2 regions of the Desulfocicer niacini genome follow, and region 2 is predicted to be linked to the other one. Evidence: riboswitches for the same ligand, from Rfam matches in the RefSeq annotation. Region 2 holds a riboswitch; the other holds the start of a gene.

Region 1 (3,217 bases), on a different contig from region 2:
CATGATCTCCGCTGCACCGAAATTTGTCAAATCCGGAACGAGCCCACCCATGATTGCCCCCAGATCCGGTTTTGCAATGAAAAGGGTGGCAATAAAACAGATGACCAGCAGGGAAACAACCACCTTACAGATCCTTTCTATGGGTTTATAGCCGCCCATGGCCACAAGTCCATAGAAAACAGCCACAAAAAAAAGTCCCCATAAAGGCGTGGTAAATCCGGTGACAAATTCCGTCACCGCCACCAGAATTTTTAATAAAATCACGTTGCATAGCCAGATGACGACCAGGGCATCCACGGCCACGAACCAGGCAAGAGCCTTTCCCCATTTTTCTTCAACAATGGAGACGATGCCTTTGCCCCCGATCAATGCGGTTTTCGCGGCCATGTACTGACAGACAAAGGCCAGCACAACACTTAGAATAATGACCCACAAAAAACTGTAGCCGTATGTTCCACCGGCCTTTGCAACGCTTAATGTGGTGCCGGGACCGGCTGCCACAGCACTGATGAGCCATGCCGGTCCAAATGCGGACAGAATGCCCTTCAGGCGGGAAGGTTTTATCGTTTGAATTTCTTCCATGTTTTTTTCCTTTTATTTAAAAGTTTTATATATGAAAAAGCGGGTACTGGGTACTGGGTTCTAACCGCAACTACTTTTTCATTATTCGTTGTGGCTGGTGGTTACAGCCATGTATTTTTTATGTGAAAAGGCAGCCTTCAAGGCAACCTCAGCAGAGCCCCTCCCCCGACGGTCAATAGGAACCGGACAATCGAGCTGTCTACAGTTCCAGTCCGGGACCATTGCCCGTCGGGGGAGGGGCGGCATAATGCCATTTGGCTCCGCGTCTACGACCCTATTTTCGTTGTGTCCTCCAGGATATGACCGTTATATGAAAAGGCAGCCTTCAAGGCAACCTCGGCAGAGCCGCCCCCCCGATGGTCAATAGGAACCGGACAATCGAGCTGTCTACAGTTCCGGTCCGGGGCCATTGCCCGTCGGGGGGGGGGCGGCGGCATATTGCCATTTTCATTTTTCGTTGTGTCCGCCAGGACATGGATGTCGTAATCAATGTTGCCGTCAATTCTCCGCATTCAGGCGTTTTGTCAGGGTCTCCTGGTCCATGTGGTATAATGCATCCATGAAATGGGGCATGAAGGTTCCCGGTCCTGCAGCTTTTTCAGCGGCAAGCTCCCCTGCGATGGCGGCCACTGCAGCGGCGGCAACGGCAGCGTCAAACCCATTCTCGGCAACAGCATAAAAGGCGGCTGTCATGGCAGACAGTATGCATCCTGTACCGGTGACGGCGTTCATCAATGGGGTTCCGTTTTTGAGTATCATGCGTTGATCCGTCCCAAGGATCATGTCATTCTCTCCGCTGATAATCAAAGCAGATGCCGATGTCAAGAGGGCCTGCCACCCGGGCTGATCTTCGTTAAGTTTGTTTTCGCTGCCCTGGGTTCTGCCATGTCCCATCAATATTTTCTTGGCGGTTTTCAGGGAGATGGTGTTGTCAACCCCCCTTGTTGTGTGATTATCATCCACCAGTGAACAGACTTCAGAGGCATTGCCCCTGATTATCTTGTGGGGCGCAAGTGAAAAAAGTGATTTTGCAATGCCTGTTCTATGGGCACCGGCACCGGAGCCCACCGGGTCTAAAACAACGGGTTTATTCATCTCCTGGGCATGGCCCATGAGTGTTTTCATCACCTCAATGCGGTCTTTCAGGGGGGTGCCCATGTTAATGCACAGGGCATCTGAAATGTTTGACATGTGTTCAGCGTCTTCTTTGGCCCAGGACATGGTGGGAGAGGCCCCCAGGGCCAGCAGAGCATTTGCCGTCTGATTCATCACCACAAAATTGGTGATCACATGCACAAGGGGCCTTTGTTCACGGATTTTGGTGCACAGATTGAATATCTGCCTGGCCAATGCGTGGTGTTCCATCATAAAAAAAATCCATCAACAATAAAAAAAGCCCTGGGCGAATTCCAGAACGATTTTTCATGTTGTTTTTAAAAAAATTAAAATCGGAACAAGATGGAAGAGTAATAGAAAAGACCGTTGTAAGTTTTGGGGTATTGGGGCAGTAAAACATGCCGTGACCCAGCGTCAAGCCCTTTTTGTTGTATTACACATGACAAAGGGCTGTGGACGAAAACTCACAAGGAAGATATCATTTGAAAAGTAAATATCAGCTTCCCTACGTCGGAATTATCCGCATCAGGTTCCAAGGGACAGGATCATAACAATCCTTCTCAGCCGCTATCAGCGCCCCCAGCAAACACTATTCAACTACCTGAATATGAACCTTGAGAATGGCCTTGTCAAGCCAATCTTATAAAAATAATGACAGGAACCCTTTTGATTCTTTGGGCCAAGGGGTATTGACATTATTATTCAAATGCCTGATTTTAGAGCATCAATTATGATGCCTGCTCGATGTTATGACCCGTCATCAAAATTTTAATCCGTAAGGAAAAGGAAAAAAATGTCTACATTATTTGAAACAACCACTATTAATGGAATGAATATAAAAAATCGCTTCGTCAGATCCGCCACCTACGAGGCCATGGCAGATTTGGATGGAAAGGCCACTGACCAGCTGTTGGAATGCATGGCACAACTTGCCCAGGGGGACGTGGGGCTTATTATCACAGGGCACGCCCATGTGACAAGGGAAGGGCAGGCCGGTCCCCGGCAGATGGGCATCTATTCAGATGACATGATTGGCAGCCTGAACCAGGTTACTTCGGCTGTTCACCAAAATGGCGGTCTTGTTGCCGTGCAACTGGCCCATGCCGGAAAACATGGCATCGGAAAAGACGCCTATGCCCCTTTTGCCCCTTCAGATGTTTTTAAAAAAGATGTTAAAAAAGCGTCTGCCATGACGGTTGATGATATTGATAAAACCGTTAAATCCTTTGGGGATGCTGCTGATAGAGCTGTAAAAGCTGGCTTTGATGCCATAGAAATCCATGCAGCCCACGGCTATCTGCTCAGTCAGTTTTTATCGCCCCATTATAATAAAAGGGATGATGAATATGGGGGAACCCTTGAAAACCGGGCAAGGTTGCTCGTCCAGGTTTACGAAGAGATCAGACAACGGGTGGGAACCTCATTTCCCATAATGGTTAAAATCAACTCCGAGGATTTTCTTGAAGACGGGATGACCGTAGATGAGATGATAACGGTTTGTCAGATGCTTGAACACCGT
Region 2 (3,217 bases):
TCACATCGGAAAGCTCAGGCAGGCGCAGATGCTCCGCCGGGGTGACATAACAGAGAAAATCTGCCCCGTGCATGGCAGCCAAAGCGCCGCCAATGGCAGAGGTGATGTGATCATATCCCGGTGCAATATCCGTCACCAGGGGCCCCAGCACATAAAAAGGAGCATTGTGGCAGAGCTTTTTCTGAAGCTTCATGTTCATTTCAATCTCATTCAACGGCACATGGCCCGGCCCTTCGATCATTACCTGTACGTTCTTTTTCCAAGCGCTTTTGGTCAGTTCCCCCAGGGTAATCAACTCTTCAATCTGGGGACCGTCCGTGGCGTCTTTCAGACAGCCAGGGCGCAGGCCATCGCCAAGGCTGATGCAGATATCATTTTTTTCACAGATATCCAAAAGCCTGTCAAAATGCTCATAAAAGGGATTTTCTTTTTTATTTTTAATCATCCATTCCATGAGAATGGCCCCGCCCCGGCTCACCACCCCTGTAAGTCTGGGATTGGTGTGGATACTCTGCACCACTTTCTGGGTTAAACCTGCATGGATGGTGATAAAATCAATCCCGTCCGCCGCATGTATCTCAACGGTTTCAAACCACTCTTCAAGGGTGATCTCTTCCCCCTTTTTTCCCGTACGGGTAAGGGTGTCGTATATGGGAACCGTGCCGATCATCACGGGCATTTTCTCCACCAGCTTTTTTCTAAAGGCCCGGGTATCCCCCGAGACAGAAAGATCCATCACCGAATGCGCCTTCATGGCAACGGCCATGTCGGCTTTATCAAGCTCCAGGTCAAAATGACAGCAGTCTTTTGACACCCCGAGATTGACATTCACCTTGGTCGTTAATCCCCTGCCAATGGCAATGCCCTTGAGATTTTTATGGTGAATATTGGCAGGCAGGGTAATCTCTCCTGCGGCAATTCCCGCCAGAAGGTCTTTTTCGGAAATCCTTTCCATGGCAAGTACATCTGTCATCTGGGGGGTTACAATGCCTTTTCTGGCAGCGTCCATCTGGGTGGTATATGTGCTCATTTTTTATATTCCTTCAATTGAGTCATTGTATATTTTTTTTATTTCTCGGATGGTGGCAGGAATATCGTCTGCCCCCACAATCTCACTTACAAGGCAGATGCACCGGGCACCCGTTGCCACGACTTCTGCAAGGTTGTCCTTTTTAATCCCGCCAATGGCAGCAAAGGGAATGGTATACCGGGTGGCAACATGATGAAGATAGGACAAGCCCACAACATCAGCGGCATCCTCTTTGGTCCGGGTGGCAAAAATCGGTCCCACCCCGATGTGATCTGCCCCATCTTTAATGGCTTTTTTTGCATGATCCGGGCAGTTGGTGGAACACCCGATCATCATTTTAGTCCCCACCAGATTTCGCAACGCCTTCACCGGCAGATCATCCTGCCCCACATGAACCCCATCGGCCTTTACCATCATGGCCAGATCGGCAAAATCATTGACGATGAAAGGAATTTTCGCCTGCCAGGTAATTTCCCGGATGGCCATACATTCCTCATACATCTTCTGCATGGTTTTTTCATGGCGCTTTTCCCGGTATTGTATGATATCAATGCCCCCCTCAATCATGAGTCGGGCCACGGTGACATTGTCCCTTCCCCGGGAAAATTTTTCCGCCAATATACCATAAATTCCCTGGGGCAAGGCCATTTTTCCCTGAGGATTAACATTTTCAGTATCTTTCATTTCCCTATCCTTTGACTCAAGTATCCAGTTTCCGGACCTTATTTTTATAAAAACGAGGGATTTAGTTATTTTATGGGCCAGGCATCCTATTCGGCGAAACCAACGGGTTCGGCATGTACATTATTCATCCATATCCATAAAAATCGGAATTTTTTGATAATAATGCCCATAATACAAGGCTGCCCCCGCCCGGATACAACTCTCCCTGCCGGTTAACAAAAAGAACCTCTACGGATCTGGCCTTGTCAGGTCAGGAAATGACGATGTGAATGGAATGGAATGGAATTCTCTTGGAAAATATATGAAGTGACTTGCGAGATGTCCATAGCTTCCCTACGCCGGCATTAACCGTATCAGGTTCCAAGGGTCAGGTTTTAACCTTCTCAGCTTTTTACAGCCCCCCCAGCAAACAAAATTTCAACAAGTATGAAATTTTCAGTCTAATTTGTCAATATTTTTTTAAAATCGTTATTCTATAAGGCCTTGGCCAATTTTTACAATCTACCTTGATAAGGATCACAGGGCACAGTATATTTATGATTAAAAAAACGCATCATATGCCTGATGAACTAACCAAAGATATAAGGCTCATATCGGATTCCAGGGTCTTATCCGGTTGGCAAAGGTATTTATATTCAGACTGCCTTTGATTGTCTAAGAATTGAGCACAATCTGTTCCAATTCTTTTTTCAGATTCAGATCAATGGGCGGGAGGGTATAGGCCGCCAGCATTTCATCTGCCCGGTCCGAGGCCTGCTGAACCAGGGATTTTTCCCGGGCAGCCCATTTGTCATAGTTGGTCCGGGGAAACAGTCGGGGATGAAACAGTTCGGTTTTAAATCCAGCAAGTGTGTGTGGACTTGTCATAAAACTATCATGGGGTCCTAAATTAACAAGCAGATCCACCACATTATCAAGGGAATCCAGTCGGCTTTCTCTAAATGCCGTGTACCCCCGGACATAATCGGCCAGTTCCGCATCCATGATCAGCTTCTCCCGGGAGGCCGAAGCAAAACCCGCCAGGATACCGCAGCCGGGGAGGAAATTGATGCGGTTCCGGGTGTCACACACAAAGTTAAACATGGACTCCGCGCCGGCATGGAAATCACACTCCTGGGAATCGTTCATGCCCACATTACCCCGGGTAAGGAGCCCATAGCGCTTGGCCACATCCGCAGCCAGATCTGCCATGGTTCGGCTCTCCGGTCCTCCCAGGGTAACACACATGGAGCGCATGTCCGTACCACAGGGAAACGCGCCATAAAAAACAGGCAGTCCCGGCTGAATCAACTGAATCAGAACAAGTGTGCTTAACACTTCACAATTATTAAGAACCACATTCCCCATGACGGAACAGGGACCAGTCATGCCCGCCGACGGGCAGGGAGATATGCATATGGCAATGTTATGACGGGCCATGGCCATGAGCATTTCCCCCTGATCCCCGGCCAGGGCCAGGGGAGACAGGGTATTAATGGTTGCCTGGGCAAATACCTTGTCAGG

What was found. A riboswitch is a leader RNA that binds a small molecule or an ion and turns the genes downstream of it on or off. The one in region 2 is predicted to bind thiamine pyrophosphate.
Region 1: another riboswitch for thiamine pyrophosphate. It lies ahead of thiM (hydroxyethylthiazole kinase); the one in region 2 lies ahead of thiE (thiamine phosphate synthase).

What each region holds. Positions count from the first base shown of each region.
Region 1 is NZ_BAAHYK010000014.1:114,321-117,537, forward strand. Features, by position in the region: gene ACYQ2M_RS09615 (Nramp family divalent metal transporter) at 1-582, opposite strand, end outside; gene thiM (hydroxyethylthiazole kinase) at 1,081-1,950, opposite strand; TPP riboswitch at 2,184-2,289, opposite strand; gene ACYQ2M_RS09625 (oxidoreductase) at 2,492-3,217, shown strand, end outside.
Region 2 is NZ_BAAHYK010000030.1:1,177-4,393, reverse strand. Features, by position in the region: gene thiC (phosphomethylpyrimidine synthase ThiC) at 1-1,030, opposite strand, end outside; gene thiE (thiamine phosphate synthase) at 1,034-1,714, opposite strand; TPP riboswitch at 2,028-2,128, opposite strand; gene ACYQ2M_RS16115 (trimethylamine methyltransferase family protein) at 2,369-3,217, opposite strand, start outside.